2 linked regions of the Saccharobesus litoralis genome follow. The protein of the gene in region 1 binds, or shares a complex with, the protein of each later gene. Links are inferred from orthologs where the notes say so. Each region holds a gene or a part of one and is shown on either strand. Other genes may lie near its edges.

What was found.
Region 2: the proteins of xseA (region 1) and xseB are in contact, whole or in part, in a cryo-EM structure (PDB 8TXR), measured with the Escherichia coli proteins. The link is inferred for Saccharobesus litoralis from one-to-one orthologs.

Annotation. Positions count from the first base shown.
Region 1 is NZ_CP026604.1:4,075,015-4,087,020, forward strand. What follows is about bases 1-2,859. They hold xseA (exodeoxyribonuclease VII large subunit), read left to right. Parts: upstream 1-686; coding sequence 687-2,033; downstream 2,034-2,859. Other genes in these bases: guaB (IMP dehydrogenase), read right to left, coding at 1-532; lpxL (LpxL/LpxP family Kdo(2)-lipid IV(A) lauroyl/palmitoleoyl acyltransferase), read left to right, coding at 2,107-2,859. Also shown: more of lpxL, read left to right, coding at 2,860-3,036; C2869_RS14845 (TcpQ domain-containing protein), read left to right, coding at 3,140-3,727; C2869_RS14850 (DUF342 domain-containing protein), read right to left, coding at 3,768-5,435; C2869_RS14855 (DUF2982 domain-containing protein), read right to left, coding at 5,621-6,343; C2869_RS14860 (methyl-accepting chemotaxis protein), read right to left, coding at 6,462-7,361; C2869_RS14865 (GNAT family N-acetyltransferase), read right to left, coding at 7,552-8,202; C2869_RS14870 (EAL domain-containing protein), read right to left, coding at 8,335-11,325; energy-dependent translational throttle protein EttA, read left to right, coding at 11,527-12,006. UniProt on the Escherichia coli protein: Bidirectionally degrades single-stranded DNA into large acid-insoluble oligonucleotides, which are then degraded further into small acid-soluble oligonucleotides.
Region 2 is NZ_CP026604.1:270,627-282,567, reverse strand. The notes cover bases 5,055-7,848. They hold xseB (exodeoxyribonuclease VII small subunit), read left to right. Parts: upstream 5,055-6,227; coding sequence 6,228-6,470; downstream 6,471-7,848. Other genes in these bases: dxs (1-deoxy-D-xylulose-5-phosphate synthase), read left to right, coding at 7,372-7,848; C2869_RS00970 (polyprenyl synthetase family protein), read left to right, coding at 6,451-7,359; pomA (flagellar motor protein PomA), read right to left, coding at 5,055-5,712. In the rest of the region: C2869_RS01000 (diguanylate cyclase), read left to right, coding at 1-243; C2869_RS00995 (LacI family DNA-binding transcriptional regulator), read right to left, coding at 235-1,350; acs (acetate--CoA ligase), read right to left, coding at 1,814-3,757; C2869_RS00985 (flagellar motor protein MotB), read right to left, coding at 4,018-4,941; more of pomA, read right to left, coding at 4,951-5,054; more of dxs, read left to right, coding at 7,849-9,246; C2869_RS00960 (NUDIX hydrolase), read right to left, coding at 9,589-10,035; C2869_RS00955 (ATP-binding protein), read right to left, coding at 10,054-11,358; C2869_RS00950 (response regulator transcription factor), read right to left, coding at 11,364-11,941. UniProt on the Escherichia coli protein: Bidirectionally degrades single-stranded DNA into large acid-insoluble oligonucleotides, which are then degraded further into small acid-soluble oligonucleotides.

The sequences.
Region 1 (12,006 bases):
TGTCGTGCATTAACTCTTGAATTTGTTCACGCTTTGCACCTTCTTTTACGGTAACAAGACGTTCTTTCGGAGTCATGATGGCAGATACGGGTTGATCTAAATTAATTTCAAATCGGATATCACGCGCAGTTACAATACCTTCTAATGCATTGTCATCGCCAACGACAGGGAATCCAGAAAATCCGACTTTTTCACTTAACGCAATCACTTCACGAATGGTTTTGTCTGCAGTAACTGAAATGGGATCGTTAACCATACCGGCTTCGTACTTTTTAACTTTACGAACTTGAGCAGCTTGCTCTTTAATGGTCATATTTTTGTGAATAAAGCCGATACCGCCTTCTTGCGCCATTGCAATAGCAAGGCCCGCTTCCGTTACTGTGTCCATTGCGGAAGACACCATTGGAATATTCAAAGTAATTTTGTTAGTTAGACGAGTAGAAAGATCGGCCGTATGAGGCAGTACTGTCGAGTGACCTGGTACTAATAAAACGTCATCAAACGTTAAAGCTTCTTTAGCAATTCTTAGCATGTTTGCAACTTCTCACCAAGTTAAAGGAGGGTTATTTGAGCCAAATAAAACGCACTTAGGGTGCGGTAAACCTCAGTAAATGTTGCGGCCGCATTTTATCTGTTTTGTAATTTAAGGTAAACTGAAATTTGCTGCTAATTTCTTAATAAATTCAATGAATTTCACGACTGCTCAAAACATATACAGCGTTTCACGCTTAAATCATACCGTAAAAGATTTACTGCAAACTCACTTTTTACAAATTTGGGTACAAGGTGAAGTATCAAATCTAATAAAAGCCAGTTCTGGACATTGGTACTTTAAATTAAAGGATGACCGAGCACAGGTGCAAACGGCCATGTTTAAAGGCAACAATCGCCATGTGCGCTTTAATGTTGAAAATGGTCAACAAGTGCTGGTTAAAGCGCGAGTCAGTTTGTATGAACCCAGAGGTGACTATCAATTAATTGTTGAACAAATGGAAGCTGATGGTGAAGGTTTATTAAAGCAACAGTTTGAAAAACTAAAGTTTAAGTTAGCCTCTGAAGGTTTATTCGCTCAAGAAAGCAAAAAACTATTACCCAAATTAATCAATAAAGTCGGTGTCATCACCTCACCAACCGGTGCTGCTATTCATGATATTTTATCTGTTTTGCATAAGCGTGCACCTTCGATTGAAGTTATTGTTTACCCTAGTTTAGTTCAAGGTAACGAAGCAGCAGCAACAATTAGTCACATGATAGAGATAGCCAATCAACGTAACGAAGTTGACCTGCTCATTGTGGGACGCGGCGGTGGTTCAACAGAGGATTTGTGGAGTTTTAATGAAGAGCCAGTTGCGCGGGCTATTTTTCATTCATCATTACCCATAATAAGCGCGGTTGGGCATGAAGTGGATGTAACAATTAGTGATTTAGTCGCTGATCACCGAGCGCCAACGCCATCGGCGGCTGCTGAAGTGATTTCAACAACGGTTGTAGAATATAAAAATCGTATTCAACTCAAACAGCAACGGTTGGCGGCCAATATAAAGCAATTAATCTATGGCTATCATTCGAAACTAAACCATATTCAGCAAAAATTGGTCAAAGTAGACCCTAAGTATAGATTGTATGAGCAACAGCAAAAGTTAGACGAATACCAATACCGTTTAAACAATGCAATGACTAAACTGTTGAATGATAAAAAAACAAGACACAGCAAATTGCAACAAGCGTTAAGTGTTAACTCACCAGAAAAAAAACTAGCAAACCTGAAATTAAAAACCCAAGCGTTACAACAGCGATTTTATGCAAGTGCGCAAACTCTTACTCAGCCAAAGCTTTATCGTTTAGCTGTTTTAGGTGAAAAACTTAACGCATTTAGTCCGTTAGCGACACTTAACCGCGGCTATAGCATTATGTTAAACGATGATAAAAAAGTCATTAAAAGCACAAAGCAAGTTAACGTAAATCAAAGCGTCACAGTTAAATTACAAGACGGCCACGTTAATTGCCAAGTATTAGGTGTGAATAAGGATTAACTGAAAACTCAGTTGAATATTGATTTCAAATGCCTTTAAAATAGCGGCAATTTTGCCTTATGTAGCAGTTTTTATGGTTCAAGCGCCGACGTTTTCCTGGTCATTTTTACTTCCTAAGTATTGGATAAATTGGCTGGGTATTTTTATTCTTTACGCCCTTTCATGGCTTCCTTACCGCGTTATTATTGTATTAGGCAAACTGGCTGGTTTAATAATGTACAAATTGGTCAAGAAGCGCGTGCATATTACCCGTCGTAATTTAGAAATTTGCTTTCCGGAAAAAACCGAACAAGAACGAGAAAAACTGGTTGTCGAAAATTTCAAATCGACTGGGATCGCCCTTTTTGAAACGGCCATAGGTTGGTGGTGGCCAACTTGGCGTGTTAAGCGTTTAGGTCAAGTTACTGGTATTGAGCATATTGCTGAAGCTAAGCAAGCAGGGAAAGGCGTTATAATTGTCACCCATCATATGCTTTGCTTAGAGGTTTGTAATCGTTTATTAGGCCTGAGTAATCCCAATATTGGTTTTTACCGACCCAATAACAATAAAGTTTGGGATTATTTTCAATATCTAGGCCGTTCACGTGACAATAACTATCAAATAAACAAACGTGATATTCGTGGCTTGTTTAAAGCGTTGAAAAACAATGAATCAATTTGCTATTTCCCTGATCAAGATTATGGAATAAAACAATCTGTATTTGTTCCTTTCTTTGCAGAGCAACATACCTGTACCACCACAGCCACCAGTTCAATTGCAAGTAAGTCAGGTTGTAAATTAGTACAAGTTAGTTTGCATCGTCATCAAGATAACTCTGGTTACACGGTTAATTTAAGCCCTGTTATTGATAATTACCCAAGCGGCGACCCTACTACCGACGCAATTAAGTTAAATCAATTAATAGAAAAAGCGGTACTAATAGCACCAGAACAATATATGTGGATGCATCGACGATTTAAAACTCGTCCGCAAGATGCTGAAATAAATGACTTATATTCATAGATAATATAAAACTAATACTTTATAGGGTTACGCTTGGTTTGACTTAATTTTTAACCAACCTTATCATCGGTAGTCCAAATTGATATTTAAGTAAAGCAAAATCATGTTGTTTTGGCTCAAACATATATTCATTATTGTTGTGGTTATTGCTGCAGGCGTGACAATTATTTCGTTACAGCAATATTCAAGTGAACAAACGGAAGCTAGCAGTAAGTCACCAGCTAAGGGTCTTTCAGACTTTTATGGTGAAATGAAAGCCAACTTTGAACGCAACCCTGTTCAACGTGAAATATTTGTTGTGGAACTAAACAACGCTAAAACTATAGATATAGATAAACAATTAGCCGCACTTTCAAAAGTCACTCGCCCTGTAGAAGGAAAATGGAGCGGACGAGTTAAACAATATGAATTCACACGTGGAACCACATTAAAAACGGAATTGTCAAAAATTGCAGAGAAAGAGCTAGTGAATCTAGTTTGGTGGTTAGACAGAGATTATGTTGTTAAGCATCCATTCAAAGTTACCTCTAACGCGATTGGCACTTTATACCAAGTGACAAAAGCAATCGATGCCGATTTTGTATCACAAGTTCATGGTTACTTTTGTCCACAACAAAGAGCCTTGGTTATTTCCGATAAAATGACAGATTATCTGCGATCAGATTGTATTAAAGCCAGTCGTAACGGTTAAGCCTATTTAATCTGAACTAATTCAGTTCATTTAACAGGACTTAACCAACTTTTAGCAGTTTACCTTCTGAATATTTAACCGTTAAAGCGTCATAGTCACGCTCAGTGTGGCAGTTCATCTTACCCAATTTAACCTTAGTATTAGCATACATCTTTTGGGTTGTGACGACCTTAGCAGCCGCTAATCCTTCTTCTATTTGCTTATTTAACTTAGTTTGCGCATGCAACAGTCTTTTTAAAAGTTTGTTGTGTTCGTTATAGTTCGCTTTGGTTTTGGCTAACAGTTCGGCTTTTGAGCCATCGTCTGGTAATTTTTGTAAGTGTTTCCAAGCAAGTTTAATATCTGCCACCACCAATTGCTTTTCATCAACCAGTTTATTGACACTAATTAATTTAGTTTGTAATGAGCGATAATGCGGAAAAAGTGATATATGAGTATGGGTTGAAGCGGCTGCACCAATGGTTGCACATTCCACACTTTGTTCGACTTCAAACCAGCCACCGACAATTTTACCACCAATATTTTTGTCGTGACCGCCTCGTACTTTTTTCGCCTGTACTTTACTATGCATTAACTGCGCTGAAACGTGCACTTCACTTTGCGTTTCAACGTTAACATATTGAATATACTTCGCTGCAACTATCCCTTTAGCTTTAACATTACAGTGAAACTCGGGAAGTGCGTCGCCTTCAATTTCATCAGTTCGACGCCCGACAATGCCGCTCGCAACCGTTAAATCACCTTCAACATCAATATCAGCGTTTTCAACAAAACCTGTAATCGTCACATCGCCACTAGCTTTTAGGCGCATGCCTTCAGCAACGTCACCATTAACAACGACTCCGCCTTCAAAATCGATATGCCCTGTTGTGATATTAACCCCTGTAAGCATTAAAACATTATCGACACGCATACCTTGTTCTAGCACATAAGGTAAACCTGCCATCTCAGAAATAAGTAGATTGGGATCAGAGTCGGATATTTTGACACCCTCGCCTACCTCAAACGCAATTTCTTTGCCTGGCTCTGGTTGCAAGGTATCACCTTGTACGGTAAAACCGGGTTTGCCTAATGTTGGTGGGTGGCGACGCATTAGCTCAGCGCCCTGCTTAACCGATATGAGTTCACCTAAGTCTCGCATATCGACTTTGCCTGCGGCGCCGGTTTCTTGTGGAACTAAAATGCGATCACGTGCGTTTTTAGTTAATGATTCAAAAGTGCTGTCTTCACCCTTGACGGGATATTTCCCTTTAGCCAATTCTTTAACAACGGTTTGCCCTGGCTCACCTTCTTCTATCGCTGTAGCCAGTTCTTTTACGGCTGTTTGATCGATGCCCATTGTTACGCCGACTTGGCTTAAACAACGAATAATTTGCTTAGCTGTCAAAGCGTTGCCGCCAAACGGACAAATCACTTCCGCACTGGCCGTCATTTTATCTGCACTTAATTTTATTTTTATTTTAGCGCCGCGCTTTTCAGCAATGACATGACGAAATTCTTTATCCGCTGACGTTTTGGTGACTTTCTCATTAATAAGAGCAACCGCATCTTTGGCTTTTTCTTCATCATAGTAAAAGTTTGCAAATTCAGACTCTTTAAATAAATTAGTAATGGTATCGAGGACAATTGGTGTTGCTTGCGCCTCAAAAGACGCGACTAACCATAGTTTACTGCCAGCATCATCGATTTGGTAAGTGAGTTGCGTCATTTGATTCGTTAACTAATTTTTATTATTTATGGTCTGTTTACATCATCTACTTAACCTTAACAAACCTGACTCATTCAACCTAGGATTTTTTGCGGGTTTTACAAGGTAAGTGAACTAAATCAAACAAATCACAGGTAAACTGCTTTTGTTTAACCCTAAAAATAAAGCAGGGTTTGTGCCAATTATTAATCGACAATGGGATGACTATTTTTATATTGTTTAAGCAACTGTATAAATTCACTTGGCTTTCTATCTAACAACCCTTCTGCAAGAATAATATGATAACCCGCATATTTATTTAATAAACAGAGCTGGTTAGCAAACATAGCTTGTACACCTTTGTACTCTTTTGTTTCAGTTTTATAAGGGTCGGTGTTTAAAATTTCTTCACCAATACATTCACCCATTTGACATTGGCGACTCATTATTTGGGTAAGTAACGCACGTTGCTCAACAATAAGTGACGACATAACGCGTAATGAAGTTTCTTCTAGTAAATTATCAATTGCGATTAATTTAATACCGATAAATGGCAGAGCTCTGTTTTCAAGACCTTCTGCTATTGATACTTCGCCAACTCTTCTAATATCAGCCCACCTAACCTTTAGTAATCCTTTACGGTGGCAATAGATAAACCCAGTATCGTCTAGTTCACAACTGACCACAGGTTCAAATATTTTTAACACACCAATTAACGCACAAATTCCAATCGATAAAGTCCAAAATATATGAACAACTTTATGCTCGATAACATCCAGATGACTTAATATTAAATAGACGAACAGACCCGCTACGCTAAATAACACAAGGTTAAAGCCATTTGCTCTAGTTAATGGTTTTACTAAGTGAAGGTGCTTACGCATTATCAAAAATAATAAAAACTTATGATTAACATCAATATAGCCCAATACACCATGGCACGATAGTGCCGACATCGTGAGCAGTCAGGCCAAAACACTTTTTTAATAATTTTTTTAAACATAAAAAAGGGGGCTAATGCCCCCTACTTAAAAAACTAGAATAGCTCTATTTTAACGCTTGCAACTCAGACTCGAGTTGCTGAGTAAGCACAGTTGTTCGATCTGCACTTTCAATTGCATGTTGCGTATCTTCTACCAACTCTTCCATCGTATGGCGAATATTATCTACACTGCCCATTTGACCTTGTACACTTTCCATTATTTGCCCAACATTTTGTGAGTTAGTGTTAGCAAGTTCTGCCAACGAGCCTAACTGTCCTGTTGTTTCGTCAGTAATAGCGACACTGGCTTCGATTAAATTTTCAACATCTTTTTGTTTATCGATAATCTCTGTAGAGATATCCATAATTTTGTGCATTTCTGTTTGGATTTGGTCGGCCGATTCATTTGCGGTATTAGCAAGAGAGCGAACTTCATCTGCAACCACAGCAAATCCTCGTCCATGTTCACCTGCTCGGGCTGCCTCAATAGCTGCGTTTAATGCAAGTAAGTTTGTTTGAGCAGCAATGCCTTTAATCGATTCAACCAATTGGTCAATATTTTTACTGTTTTCATCAAGGTTGGCTAGCAACGCAGTAAACTCTCCAATAAATTGAGCTGAACTTTTGATATTTTCAGCAAGCTTACTTAACTGTTCAATACAGTCTTGACTAGTACTTGCTGTTTCAGACGAGGATTCAAACGCACTTTGTGATATCCGCTCAACTTCAGTAGTTTGCTCTATAAAGCTGCGGACAAGCTCAGAACTGGATTCTATTTTAGATAATCGACGACTGGCATTGTCATTTAATTGGTTGGCATTATCAGCCAACTCGCGAGCAATTGCCGCTGCATCACATTCAATTACTTTATCTAACGCCGCGGCTTTATCTCTTAATTCACTTAATTCACGTTTGTCTATCAGGGTTTTGTCTTCGGGGATCTGCGGGCTTAAAAAACTGAACATTTAGAAGCGTTCCTCATTGTTGTAATTATCAAATTTGCTCGACAACGTTTTATCTGACTTTATAGCATAATTGAGCAATTACACCACAAATCTAAGCAATTTATTTTGCATTGCCTTTAATAATAGTAGGCATTTCAGGTTTTTACCTAAGTTATATTATTATCGACACTGAAATTTATTTCTAAATGAATTACTTACTGTTTTCATTTGAATAAGGCTTATACATTAATTGAGCACTGATATCACCAATAGACAGTGGTTTTATTGCTTGATAACCACAATCGGCAAAAAAAGCTTGGAGTTTTTCAACTGTCACTAATACACCAATCCCTTGGGTATTTTCATGTTCGCTGACTAAACTATCTATAGCGCCAAGCATAAAATGTCCCACACCAGCATGTTGGTAATTGGGCTGAACCGCGATAAATGCGATTAAATGATATACAGTATCAGGAATAGATTGCCGAACTATTTTTTCTTTTTCTATCATGCTTTTGGTTGAAATATATCCTGTCGTTAACATCATTTTTAAGCGCCAATGCCAAAAACGACCGGCACCAAAATCCGTTAATGGTTCTATCACACAGGTAACGGCAATTAAGTGCTCGTTGGCGTCATATACACCAATGATCGGTTGTTGCTTATCAAAGAAAAACGTCAACTCCTCTCGGATCGCCGCTCGCAATCTTTGTTCATAACCTTGATTATTGCCATTAAAGCAATCCATAAAAAAAGGATCGTCGTGGTAAGCTTGAAACAAAATAGAGCTAGCAACGTTTAAATCTTCCCCAGAAAGAAAAGCCGCTTTTAACTGCTTTGTACCAACATCCTGAATAGTCATTATTATTCCTCGGTATATACCTTAACAATAATATATTTGAAGGCTATTATGCGCAAAGTTCACGGTTAGATTGCCAAAATCACTACGTGTTTTATACGTTACTTTTCAACTTATGCCGTTACAGACATAGCCTTAGATTTTATAATTTTCTATAAAACTGATTAACTCTTTTTCTGCTAACGGTCGGCTAAATAAATATCCCTGACCAATTTCACAATGATTGTCTCGTAAAAAGTCAACTTGCTCTTGGGTTTCGACACCTTCAGCGATGACATGCATTTTTAGTTTATGAGCCATGGCTATAATGGCTGCTGAAATCGCCATATCGTCGGTATCGTGTGGAATATCTTTAACAAAGGCTCTATCAACCTTTAAAGTATTAACCGGAAAACGCTTTAAATAACTTAGGCTAGAATAACCGGTACCAAAGTCATCTATCGATAATTGCACGCCTAGCGCTTTAATATCTTGCATGTGGGCAATGGCTTCTTCAATGTTACCCATTAGCATAGTTTCAGTCACTTCAATATCTAAGCACTCAGGCTTTATTCTAGCGTTTACCATAGCTTTTTTGATGGCATGAGTAATATTGCTATCTTTGAATTGTCTGGCTGATAAGTTAACCGCTATCATATATTGGCTATCGAATTTACGATTAATACGACTTATAAATCGACAAGCTTCATCTAGTACCCATTCACCAATTTCAACAATAAGGCCTGATTGTTCGGCAATAGGGATAAACACATTAGGAGGAATTTGCCCTTCTTCTGGCTTGTTCCACCGAACTAGCGCTTCAAAACCAAAGATAGTTTTGGATGCTAAATCAATTTGTGGCTGAAAATGCAGTTCAAATTGTTTGTGCTTAATGGCTTCACGTAATTGGCTTTCAATGACGATAGATTTTTGCGCTGCACTACCCAAAACAGGATCAAAGAAATGAAATGTACTTCGTCCAAGATCTTTCGCTTTATACATAGCAAGATCAGCATTACGTAACAAAGACTCCATGTCATCGGTATCTTGTGGAACTAGAGTGATACCAATACTTGCGGAAACAATCACTTCAGCACCGGGTAATTTAACCGGTTGTTTAATTTCATTTTGTAAATTATTGGCTACGGCCGCGGCTTTTTCGGGAGTACCAACACCGCTTACGATCACGGCGAATTCGTCACCACCTAACCTAGCAATTGTATCTTCATTACGAAGTCGATTGGTTAATCGATTAGAAATACTGATTAGTAATTCGTCACCCGCATCATGGCCTAATGTATCGTTAATTCTTTTGAATTGGTCAAGATCAAAATAAAACAACGCAAAAGCATAATGGCCGCGGCGCGTCATTTCTAATGCTTTACTCAGTTGGTTTTTAAAGTAAGCGCGATTGTATAAGCCGGTTAACGGGTCATGATAAGCCAATTTTTCCATTTGCTGCTGACTACGCTTGATAAACGAAATATCGTGCGAAGCAGACACATAATAGGTTTTTCCTTGGATATCGTCATCCATCGGCGAAAAAGTTTGTGAAACCCAAGTCGCATTTTCATCTTTACTTTTAAGTAGTAAATCACCTTTCCATGATTCACCAGCTATTAATTGCTCATAAGCGGTATCTAATACCCATACCATCTGTTCATCAAAAATTTGTTGAATTTGTTGGCCTATGGGAGACCCGTCACAATACACTAAACGATTAAATTTAGGGTTGGTATAAACAATTGAAAATGTTTCATCAATAATCGCAATTGCCGTTTCACTGTGTTCAACGGCACTAGTTAATAAGCGAGCATTATATTGAGCTTCACTTTTTTGAGTGATTTCTTCTTCCAGACCCAAAATGAGTTTTTGATTTTCCGCAGTCATGTTGCGCAATGCTCGCGCTACTGTTGCCACTTCATCTTTACGTTGTTTCTCATTGCCTATATCAAACTCACCAGATTTATGACGAGAAACGTTTTTAGCGAGTTTTTGCAATCGAATTAAAAATGTGTGGCGTAGCGCCATATACAGTACAAAAGAAAGTGCGATACCAAATACAATGACACCTAGAATAATAACAGCTTGGAATTCCTTAACATATTTGTCGGTTACTTTGGTTGATTCAGCGACTGCCACATACCAATCTCGATCCGCAATGGGCTTAATAGCTATCCAAAAACCTTGCTCTTTTCCACTTTGATAATACGCTAAACTAGCTTGCGTTCCTCGATTGATTTGACTTGAAATGGCATTCGACAGTTCTTCGGAAATCAGTGATTTACTTTCTAATGGATTATTCATTTTAGCAGCAAGTTGAGCTAATGCTGCATCATAATCTGGGTGTGAAATAATGTTACCATTACCATCAAAAATAAAGGCAAACTGACTACCTTGTTCATCAAACCATTGCCCTAATACACTTGGTAAACTTGAAATAACCACATCACTACCTGTCACGCCAACAAATTGTTTATCGACATATACGGGTAGGATTAAACTTGTCATCCAGCTTTGCCAAATATCATCGTAATAGATAGGCGTCCAAATAGGCTTTTTATCTGGGTTATTTTTGGGGGTAGCGACAGAATAAAATAAATCATTGGCAAATTTGTGGTCACTTTCAATTTCAAGAGCCCACTGACCAGGGGTAATGCGAATAAAGTCTTGGTTGCTGATAAAATAAAAGTTTAAAAACTTTGTTCGCATTACATCAGCTATTTCTTTAAAGCCAACAAGAGACGATGCAAATAAATGTTCATTCGAAGTGGTTAATGCATTGTGATTTGCCAAAAATGCAGCACTGCCACCATCATCACTTCTAAAGCTACCATCAGAGTGTTCGGTTATATTTACTGCTGGTAAAAAAGGCGTTGTGTAATCTAACTGAATATTTTGCGTTAATTGCGAATTAGCCACTATTGCCAATTTTTCCATGGCCTCAAAGTTTTGTTTCAAGTAACTGCTGGCAGTTAAAGCGACTTTATTTAGTTTGTCTTCCATGCGCTCGTGACTAAAATCACGTTCTACATTAGAGAATATGATGGCACCCACTAAACCCGATAAAAGGCAGCAGGCTATGATTAGGCTGGTTAGTTTAGACGATAGAGAATTAAAATATCTCGCTGGATTACGAGCAAGCATAGTTTCCGTCAATATTTATTGTTTCACCATTAAGCAATCTGTATTTGATTCATGAAATTGGCCATGACGATCACTTAGTTATGCATAGAATATACATTCAAAACCGAAAAATTGCACTGTGAACAATAACAAAGCTTTAACGATTGGTTAATTCTCAATAGAATATCCAATATTAGTTTCAATCCGTAGGAAATTTTTAACATGGCTCAGTTTGTTTATAGTATGTCTCGCGTTGGCAAAATAGTGCCGCCAAAACGTGAAATTTTAAAAGACATTTCTCTTAGTTTTTTCCCAGGCGCAAAAATTGGGGTTCTTGGTTTAAATGGCGCCGGTAAATCTACCCTGTTACGCATTATGGCAGGTATAGATAAAGAAATTGAAGGCGAAGCTCGACCTATGCCGGGCATCAAAATTGGTTACCTTCCGCAAGAACCGCAACTTGATCCTGAAAAAGATGTTCGCGGTAATGTAGAAGAAGCCGTAGCAGAAGTTAAAAACGCTATTGCCCGTCTTGACCAAGTCTATGCTGAATATGCTGAACCCGATGCTGATTTTGACGCGCTCGCTAAAGAGCAAGGTAAGTTAGAAGCCATCATCGAATCACAAGATGGCCACAATATAGATAATGTTTTAGACAGAGCCGCCGATGCATTACGCCTTCCCCCTTGGGATGCTGACGTA
Region 2 (11,941 bases), 3.8 Mb from region 1 along the record:
TGGGGTGGCGAAGAATTTATTATTCTCTGCCCTGAAACAGATTTAATCGGCGCCGAGTTTTTAGCCGATAAAATACGCTTTGAAGTTGAACAATTTTCTTTTCCTGAAGTTGGACACAAAACCTGTAGTTTAGGCGTAACAACTATTCGTGAAGGTGACTCTCAACAAGATATTGTTTTACGCGCAGACCAAGCTTTATATAAAGCGAAAGGGAAAGGTAAAAATTTAGTCGAACTAAACTGATTTAATTGAGCTAGTTGACCCTCGGTAATATATTTTATGAGGAACATGCTTAACTAAATTTTTGGCATCATTATCTGAACCTGAACTCGATTTATTCTGTTTAATAATGGATGCAAGTATTTCAACAGCGGCTTCGCCTAGTTCATTGAGTGGCTGTTCAATAGTAGTCAGTTGTGGGAATATTGAAGTAGACAGTGGGGTATTACCATTGCCGCAAATACTTAAATCGTCAGGCACTTTGATACCTGCTTGTTGGGCAGCCGCCATGACTCCGGCAGCCATATCGTCGTTACAAGCAAAAATAGCTGTGGGTCGATCTTCTTTAGACAGTAAATAGTGACCTATTTTTGTTCCGGATTGTACATTCCAACTGCCATGGCGGATCCATTTAGGATTAGGTTCAATACCGGCATCGACTAACGCAGCTTTAAAGCCATCTAGTCGCAATTTAGATTCAAAATGTTCTTCTGGCCCTGCTGCTATTGCTAACTTTTGATGGCCTAGCTCAATTAAATAACTGGTAATTTCGTAAGCTGACTGAAAGTTATCAATACTGACTCGCGGTAAAATACCGGATTGCGGTCGTTCACTTAGTCGTACGCAAGGTAAACCACTTTTTTTAATGAGCGCGAGTACTTGATCGTCGTAACAGACATCAGGTATTAAAATAACACCATCGTAATTGGGTTTATCAAACAACTTTTCTAACGGCGAACTATCATACTTAGCGTATGGATTGGCCGGTGTCGCTTCAATGTTTTCGTGTAAGCCTTCAATTAATAAATGATAGCCTAATCGTCGTGACGCGTTTAGCATGCCAATCATCACTTCACCTCGCCATCCCGTATTTTGATGACTATAAAGCAATAAAAATTGATAAGATTGGCTACCGGCTAACTGCCGAGCACCCACATTTAACGTGTAATTGATTTTTTTGGCTGCATCTTCAATGCGTTTTTTAGTTGAAGGTTTAACATTGGTCTCACCATTCAGCGCTCGCCATGCTGTCATTAAAGATACGCCCGCTTCGTTTGCTACATCTTGCATGGTTATACTGTCGCGAACGGCGGCTGAACTTTTTTTCTTACTTTTTTGCTTGTCAGTCATATCTTAAATAACGCTATTTTGTTATGCCGTTATCATAGCGAATCAGCGGATTGAAACAAGTAAAAGGTATAAAGATTAGGTATTTAATAGCGAAAATGCCATACGCTAACATTGGTTGTTGTTAACATTGGGTTAGGCTTTAAGATAAGCGGCTTGCCTTTGCTGATAAGCATTTATGCTTGTAGCTGGTTTGCCGACTTAAATGTGAATGATAAAAAGTAAACACGTTTTAGGGGTAAAAGAAATGTTGGCGCCAAAAAGATTTTAGACGCCAACATTTAGATAACTATAGTCAAAGCGATCGAGTTTTAGGGGAAGCCGTCAAAGCTACCGCGTCCTGCTCACGCCCCTTACCAGCATCCATGCAGGCAAGCTTCGAGACCCCATGAGCATATGCTCTATTATGTGATTGGGGTGAGTAAGCGCCGACAATGAACCATAAAACTTGAACGAGAAGACTATATTAGCGGTTTAAACGATTTTCTATTAAATCGTCTACAACAGATGGATCCGCTAATGTTGATGTATCACCCAATGCTTGGTGCTCATTTGCCGCAATTTTACGTAAAATACGGCGCATAATTTTACCTGAGCGTGTTTTTGGTAAACCTGTTGTCCAGTGGATTAAATCAGGTGTCGCTATAGGGCTTAGCTCTTTTCTAACCCAATTACGAACTGCTTTCGTTAATTCTTCGTCAGCTTCGATTCCTTCAACAGGAGTCACATAAACGTATATACCTTGGCCTTTTATATCGTGCGGATAACCAACAACTGCAGCTTCCGCAATCGATTCGTGGGCAACCAAAGCACTTTCAATTTCTGCTGTGCCTAGACGATGACCAGAGACATTTAATACATCATCTACTCGGCCAGTTATCCAAAAATAACCGTCTTCGTCACGTCGTGCGCCATCGCCTGTAAAATAACGATTTGCATAGGTGCTAAAATAGGTCTGTTCAAATCGCTCATGGTCTCCGTAAATTGTACGAGCTTGACCCGGCCAACTATCTAAAATAACTAAATTACCGTCGATAGCGCCTTCTAATAAATTACCATCAGCGTCGGCTAATGCAGGTTGCACACCAAAGAAAGGTCGGGTGGCTGAACCTGGTTTTAAATCTGTTGCACCTGGTAAAGGCGTTATCATGATGCCACCGGTTTCCGTTTGCCACCAAGTATCAACAATTGGGCATTGGCTGTTACCAATATTTTCGTAATACCAGTTCCATGCTTCAGGGTTAATAGGCTCACCTACCGAACCCATCACACGCAAGGTATCACGTTTATTCGTTGCATAAGGCTCATCACCTTTGGCCATTAATGCCCGTATAGCGGTAGGTGCCGTATAGAGAACGGTAACTTGATGTTTATCAACAACATCACCAATACGTGAACTAGAAGGATAAGTGGGAACGCCTTCAAAGATCACTTGTGTACAACCATTTGCCATCGGGCCGTATACAATATAAGAATGACCTGTGATCCAACCCACATCAGCTGCACACCAATAAATATCGTCTGGATGAATATCAAAAATAAATTCTTGAGTCATGGACGCATAGGTTAAGTAGCCACCTGTAGTGTGCATAACCCCTTTAGGTTTACCCGTTGAACCCGATGTATACAAAATAAACAAAGGATCTTCTGCATTCATGGCTTCGGGTTCACAGACCGCGGGTAAATCTGCGGTTAACTCATGTGCCCAAACATCAATGGCAGGATCAAAATCAACATCAGCTTGGGTATTTTTAAATACTAAACAATGCGTGATACTCGTTACGTCTTTTCGGGCTAATGCTTCGTCAACATTGGCTTTTAACGGAACGGTTCTTCCGCCGCGGCGTGCTTCATCAGCAGTAATGATCACTTTAGCTTGTGAATCTACAATACGATCAGCTATGGCATTTGGTGAAAATCCACCAAAAATTACAGAGTGAACGGCACCTATTCGTGCGCAAGCTTGCATGGCATAAATTGCGTCCAACGTCATAGGCATATAAACAGCAACTCTATCGCCCTTTTCTACCCCAAGCTTTTTCAAACCGTTGGCAATTTTGGCGACATTGTCGTGAACTTGTTGATAGGTCACTGAATAAGAGACTTCAGGCGAATCACCTTCGAAGATCAAGGCTGTTTTATTAGCATTGTCTTTTAAATGACGATCGATACAGTTGTAAGATGCATTTAGCAAACCATCTTCAAACCATTTTATGGAAACTTTATTAGGTTCAAAACAGGTGTTTTTTACTTGAGTAAATGGTTTTATCCAGTCAAGACGTTTGCCGTGCTCAGCCCAAAAAGAATCGGGATTAGCGACCGATTCTTGATACATAGCTAAATAATCTTCGTTAGAAATTAATGCTCTGTCTTTTACAGCTTGAGGCACAGGATACAAATTTTTAGTCATTATTTTATCACTCCAAATTGGGGTTTCATTGTTGTAAACACCACCCTACCTGGATCCTTAAATCATTTTTATTTTTAAAATTTTTAACATCTATTGTGTCTGTAAACACCCGTGTTAATTGGGATAGAAGCGTAACAGGAAATGTAAAAAAATTTAAGTGTTTTTATAACAAACTATATTTGAAAGGGGCTTGTGAAAGTTTATAGTGATAAACAAAAAAGGCGTTAGCTAACAGAGTTAAACTAACGCCGCATTTATTTCTATTGCTTAACTTCAATAGGTCGTGATTCTTTTGCCTTACCTTGCATTATGGCAATTTCTACACGCCGATTACGACGGCGATTTTGCACCGTGTTATTCGGAACCAACGGGCGAGTATCAGCATGGCCTATAACGACTAAGCGATTTTGTTCAAAGCTCGGGGTGCGTACCATTTCATGTGCAACTGCGACCGCTCGTTTAGCCGATAAATCCCAATTAGACGTGTACAGCTCAGTTTCGACATTTTGGTTGTCTGTATGACCAGAAACCGTAATTTCACCAGGTACGTCATTGAGTAAGCGAGCAATTTTTTGCACTATAGGTTTAAATTGCGGTTGTAAAAAAGCAGAACCTGCTGGAAAGGCGCCATTCTCTTTAACGCGAATAATAATTTGTTGGCCAAGGCTTTCTAACTCGATAGCGCCATCAACAATTTGATCTTCCAACTGCATCGCTATCTTTTTAACCAATTCACTAGTTTGTTCTTGCGATGCTTGCGCCTCAGACTGACTAGCTTGCTGACTTGCGGTTTCTTGCGATGAACCGCCACGCTGGTTGCCTCGTTGCTTTTGCCTTCCGCCCGCTGAATCTTCATCACCGGCTTGAAACTCAAGCATTTGTTGAGTCATTTCAATTGTTTGCTGTTGTATCGTTTCTATTGGCGTTGGATCGGGTCTGCCGGGTCTAAATTCCTGAGCAATAACCGAGGTACCTTTCGGAATGTCTTTTACCTCAAGCTTATTTTGCACACCAAATGCAAACTTCATCGAACCTGCAATTTGTTTAAATTTTAATACGTCCATTTCTGAGAACGCGAGCAGAAGTACAAAAAAGCACATTAATAACGACATTAAGTCTGCAAATGTTCCCATCCAAGCGGGTAGGCCTTCGGGGGGACATTTGGGGCATTCTTCATCTGACATAAAACGCCCCTATTCTTCTGCAGGCTCGCCGCGTTTCGATTCGGCAATGTAGTTTTTCAAAATTCCCTCAATTACACGCGGGTTCTGACCGTCTTGAATACCTAATATGGCATCCAAAATTAAACGTTGATTGAGTTTTTCTTCTTCAGTGCGGATCTGTAATTTGCCGGCTAAGGGTAACGCTATTACGTTAGCTAGGAAAGCACCATAAAGTGTGGTTAACAATGCAACCGCCATAGCAGGACCGATTGCTTTTGGGTCATCCATGTTTGAAAGCATGGCAACCAAACCAATCAATGTACCTATCATACCCATGGCTGGCGCAACGTCACCTAGTGCTTTCAACAAGCCAACGCCTGCTTCGTGCCGCTCTGTCGTTAAGGCGATGTCTTTTTGCATAGTTGCTTTAACGACTTCGCCGTCGTGACCATCGACCAACATATCAACCCCTTTTTGCATAAAGGCGTTTTCAATTTCGGCTTCTTCCAATGCTAAAAAACCGCCTTTACGAGCGGCATCAGCCATTTCAACAGATTTTAAAATTAATTCGTCAGGCGTTTCAATTTTAAACATAAACGCCTTGCCCATCACTTTACCTATGCCGACAAATTGCCCCATGGTGTAGTTAGACATAACAACAAATATAGAACCAACAAACACAATTAAAACTGATTGCACGTCAACGAACATGCCAATGTCACCGGCAAGAAACATGGCCGCTAACACGAAACCAATTGATCCTAACAAGCCAACCAGCGTTGCTATATCCACATTGTTCTCCTAGAGGGGTCGTTCAAATGATGATTTTTATTTTTTATATAGTCTTCTCGCTCAGGCTTTATGGTTCATTGTCAGCGCTTACTCTCGACTTTGGCTCCTGCGTCGTCCTACTACCTAAATCCTTTTAGGCAACCCCAATCACATAATAGAGCATATGCTCATGGGGATTCGAAGCTTGACGGCTTCCCCTAAAACCTGATCGCTTTGACTATAACTATAATGCGCATCTGATTATTAGTCGACAATAACGCGAAACATAATTTAGTTAATTCAATGTTTAATTATTATAGAAAACAGTACGTTACCAAGCAATATATCGGCAGGCGTTGCGCTAGCTTTAATTTGCATACAATTGCAGCAAAAAATGTCGTTTTTTATACTAATTGATAAGGGACTATTTTTTATCTAATAAAACCATAAATTATGGTGTTTAAATACTGTAATAAAGTTGCAACTAGTAAGGTGCTGATGTAGTGTTTGCGCACCTAAATTGACCCTTATTTATCATGGCCGCGAAGAAACCAGAAAACATGAGCTTAGAAGCCAGTCTTGAAGAACTAGAGAGCCTAGTGGCAGACCTAGAACAAGGCGAATTACCGCTTGAAGATTCTTTAAAACAATTTGAACGTGGTGTGAGTTTAGTTAAAGCCAGTCAGTTAAAATTGGCTCAAGCAGAGCAAAAAGTCCAAATTATGACGCAAAATAGCGTTGATTCACCACTTGAGTCTTTTGAGCCAGAAGAGAAATAGTTCAGTGGGTTTACAAGCGTCAGTTCAAGAATCACAACAGTTAGTTGAAGATCAGTTAATTAAATCACTAAGTCAAATAGGTAGTGAAATTGCGCCACGTTTACATCAAGCCATCAGCTACAGCTTGTTAAATGGTGGTAAACGTGTTCGGCCGTTTTTAGTTTTCGCGGTTGCAGAAATGATAGGCCTAGATAAACAGTTAGTTGCACCCGCGGCCGCATCGTTAGAAATGATCCACAGTTATTCCTTAGTTCATGATGATTTGCCGGCGATGGACAACGATGAGCTCAGACGCGGTAAACCGACTTGTCACATTCAATTTGACGAAGCGCACGCTATTCTTGCCGGTGATGCATTACAACCTTTGGCTTTTGCATATTTAATGCAAGCAAGTGTTAGTGCTGACATTAAAGTCCGTTGGGTAGAGTTACTCTCCGATTCCGCCGGTTACAAAGGTATGTGCGGCGGTCAAAGCTTAGACTTACTTGCTGAAGATGAACAAGTTTCGTTATCTGAACTAGAAAATATTCACCGGTTAAAAACGGGCGCATTGCTCAGTTGTGCAGTACAATTAGCTTGTGTTGCTAAGCCGGATTTACCCGCACAGCATCAGCAAGCCATTGCAAACTTTGCTAAAAATATCGGATTAGCTTTTCAGGTAAGAGACGATATTTTAGATATTACCTCAACCACTGAACAGCTAGGTAAACCCCAAGGGTCAGACGCAAAATTACTTAAAAGTACCTATCCATCATTGTTAGGATTAGAACAGGCTCAGCAAAAAGCTGATGATTTATATGATGCCGCAATTGCGGCTTTAGATAGCTTGCCCTATTGCACCGCCTTGTTAAAAGAATTCGCTGCCTATATTGTTAACCGTAACCATTAAAATTAGACGTCGATGAGTACAGACATTAGCCTTTATCCCACATTACGCTTGATAGACACGCCTGATGATTTGCGTAGCCTACCCTTGTCTGAATTAAAAGCGGCATCAGATGAATTACGCCAATATTTATTAGCGGCCGTCAGTAATAGTAGTGGCCATTTTGCTTCAGGTTTAGGTACAGTTGAATTAACAATTGCATTGCATTATGTCTATAACACGCCTTTTGATCAGTTGATTTGGGATGTGGGGCATCAAGCTTATCCACATAAAATTATTACGGGTCGCCGAGATAAAATAGAAACGATCCGCCAATTAGATGGATTACACCCTTTTCCTTGGCGTGAAGAAAGTGAATATGACACATTCAGTGTTGGTCACTCTTCAACCTCAATTAGTGCTGCTGTAGGAATGGCTATCGCTGCACAAAAAGAAGGTAAAAACCGCAAAGTTGTTTCTGTTATTGGTGACGGTGCGATGACTGCTGGTATGGCTTTTGAGGCCATGAATCACGCTGGCGATATAGACGCTGATATGCTTGTTATACTTAACGATAACGATATGTCTATCTCTGAGAATGTTGGCGCACTTAATAGTCATTTTGCTCGTATTTTGTCAGGTTCTATGTACACCACTTTGCGTGAAGGTGGTAAAAAGTTACTGAGTGGCTTACCGCCTATTAAGGAGCTAGCAAGTAAGGCCGAGGAGCACCTAAAAGGCATGGTAGTTCCGGGAACTATCTTTGAAGAACTAGGATTTAACTATATTGGTCCTATTGATGGGCATGATGTCCGCAGTCTAGTGGATACGTTAAAACGTATTAAACAGCTTAAAGGTCCGCAACTGTTACATATAGTGACAACCAAAGGTAAAGGCTATAAACCTGCAGAAGCTGATCCTATTGGTTATCATGCGGTTCCTAAATTTAACCCGCAAGAAAGCAGTCTACCGAAAAAAGCCAGCAGTTTACCGACCTTTTCAAAAATATTTGGTGATTGGTTGTGTGACATGGCTGAGCAAGATCCTAAGCTAATGGCTATTACACCAGCCATGCGAGAAGGCTCTGGCATGGTGCGTTTTTCAAAAGAGTTTCCTAAGCAATATTTCGATGTGGCGATTGCTGAGCAACATGCCGTTACCCTTGCCGGAGGTATGGCAACCCAAGGGTTAAATCCAGTAGTCGCAATTTATTCTTCTTTTTTACAACGTGGATATGATCAGCTTATCCACGATGTCGCTCTGCAAAATTTACCTGTTATGTTCGCCGTTGACCGCGCAGGTGTTGTTGGTGCGGACGGCGCAACTCATCAAGGCTTGTACGATATAAGCTACCTACGCTGTGTACCGAATATCGTTATTATGACCCCGTCTGATGAAAATGAATGTCGCCAAATGCTATACACAGGCCATAAACTCGATAAACCCAGTGTCGTGCGTTACCCGCGAGGTACGGGATGTGGCGCAGATATTCAACAAGAAATGGTTGCTCTGCCAATTGGTAAAGGTATCGAATTGCTTAAGGGTAACGATAATAACAAAATAGCATTGTTAAATTTTGGTACATTAAAGCAAAACGTATTAGACGCTGCTAATGAACTCGGCGCAGCAGTATTTGATATGCGCTTTGTTAAACCGTTAGATCACGCCTTAATTACAAAGGTAGCTAAGCAATACGATACACTAGTGACCATTGAAGACAATGTTATAGCAGGCGGTGCCGGTAGCGCAGTAAACGAATTTGTGATGAAAAACAAACTTGCAACTTCTTTACTTAATATAGGCTTACCGGATGAATTTGTTAAACACGGTACTCAGCAAGAGATTTATCAAATCTATCAATTAGATGCAAAAGGCTTAGTTGCCCAAATATCTAAATTCCTAGCTGATTGATATAGTCAAAGCGATCAGGTTTTAGGGGGCAGGTTTCTGGTTCCAGACGAAACCTAAGTACTTACTTCCATGTAAGCAAAGCCGTCAAAGCTACCGCGTCCTGCTATCGCCCCTTACCTGCATCCATGCAGGCAAGCTTCGAGACCCCATGAGCATATGCTCTATTATGTGATTGGGGCTGCCTAAAGGGATTTAGGTAGTAAGACGACGCAGGAGCCAAAGTCGAGAGTAAGCGCTGACAATGAACCATAAGACCTGAGCGAGAAGACTATAAAAGGTTGTTCGATAAACGAGTTAGGAAGAAGTAATTAACTCTATTGCTGTCAAATTAATACCGCTGTTTTACCGATCACTTATTATATATTCTAATGGTAGTCGCTTACCTGCTATAAAATCATTTATACAAGTTTGCACAAGGTGGCTGCGATGTTGTTTGAACTTTTGTTTTATTTCAGCTTCAGTTAACCACAGAGCTTGGATTATATCGCTATCTTGTGGTGCTGTTTTTAGCAGCTCGCCTTTTAATTCTAATCCGTAACAAAATCGTAGATACTGAATGTTTTTATGCGGTACGCTGCTTTGGTATATACCTACGAGGAAGTCGGGCTCTAACTGTAAGCCTGTTTCTTCATATAATTCTCGCTTTGCTGCCTCTAACAAGGTTTCATCTTCTTCTAAATGACCCGCTGGTTGATTTAATACATTTACCCCATCGTCGATTTCTTCAACCAGTAAAAATTTATCTTGGCATTTTATTACCCAGGCAACAGTCGTATTGGGTTTAAACATAGCTCACAAATATCAAGGTTAAGTTGAACTTATTGTCTTAGTTGCTAAGGGGAAATGCAATTCAAATCGGGCGCCACCCAACATTTTACTTTTTTCAGCAATCGCAATACCTTTGTGCCACTGCATAATTCGACAAACAATGGCAAGCCCTAAACCGAATCCACCAGAGACTCTAGCGCGACTTTGATCTAAACGGCTGAAAGGTAAAAAAACCTTATCTCGATCTTCATCTGCAATACCAGCCCCGTCATCTTCTACTTGAATAACTAAAAAAGCGTTTGATGGCCCTTTTTGCTGAACATAAACACTGACTTGGATCTTACTTTGACAATATTTGGCCGCATTAATTATTAAGTTTTGTAAGGCTCGATCTACAAAGTGTCCATCACATTGCAAAGTGAGTGGTTGAGCCATATCCACTTTAAACTCAATTTGCGGGTATTGGCTCTGTGTTTGATTTATTTTACTTTGTACTAAATCAGCAATGTTAACAGGACTAAGGTGTAACTTGGGATCAGCGTGTTCAAATTTGGCGTAGTTAAGCATTTCGCAAACTAGCTGATCGATTTCATCTAAATCTTCTGAAATAGATTCAGCATACTCTTGTGCCGCTTGATAATCCTCATTATTAACTTTTGTTATCATCATTTCATTAGCAAATTTTGCTCGCGCAACCGGTGTTTTAATTTCATGCGAGACTGCTGAGGTTAACTCTTTATGGGATGATATAAGAGAACGAATGCGAGACTGCATATTTTTAAAGGTATTGGCTATCTCAATGATACTTGAATGGCTTGATATTTTGAGTGGGTAGTCGAATTGTCCTTGGCCAATTGCGTTAGATGCTTGAGCTAATTTGGATAAGTCACGCCATAAAGGCCTAAGCCAAAACCAAACTACCGCAGCTACAACAACATAGAAAAAAATAGCTAAAATAATTTTATAGATAAAATTAGGACTTTTAGGCAGCTTAATTACCAACAAAGCTTGGCGTTTGGCTAACCAGGTATAAATGTGCTCATTGCCCTTTTGATCATAAAACACAGTGGGCTGTTGCTGAATTAAATCTATGCTGGCTTTATCGAGTCCAGCCTCTTCAATGGCAGTAAGCGACATTTCAACATCATTGACCAGTGCAAGTTCATTTAACAATACAGGTGTTGATTGCTGAGCATTGTCAATCAGTAACGCGATGCTTGCTACATGACGCTGACTAATAGGCTGAGCGGTATTAGATTTTTCCCATATCCAATCGAGTAATAAACCCAAGGAAACAAAAGTAGCCAGTAGTAAAACAAATAAGCTGGCAAACAGTTTACGCATTATCCTTAGTTACCCCAAGCATCTGGGACAAAAATATAGCCTTTTCCCCAAATGGTTTTAATACGACTGGGGTTGTCTGGGTTATCACCGAGTTTTTTACGAAGCTTAGATACCCGTACATCAATTGATCTGTCTAAACCATTATAATCGCGCCCTTTTAATACTTGAGTTAAATACTCGCGACTTAATATTTCTCCAGCATTGCTGGCCAATACTAATAACATGTCAAACTCGTGGCTAGTCAGTGTTATCTCTTGGCTTGATAAAGTTAACGTACGAGCACTTTGGTTGATATGCAATTGACCAAAATGTAAATTATTTAGCTCGTTGTCTGTCGTTTCATGCGGTGCAAAGCGCCTTAATATGGCATTAATTCTAGCCAGTAATACCCTAGGTTCAACCGGCTTTGCGATAAAATCATCAGCGCCAATCTCCAAACCTAGCACTTGATCAAAGTCACTAGATTTAGCTGTTAAAAATAAAATAGGTCCGTGATAATGCGGTCTAATTTTTTTACAAACTTCAAAACCATCGGTACCGGGCAACATGACATCTAAAATAATGAGGTCCGCTTTAGCTTGAA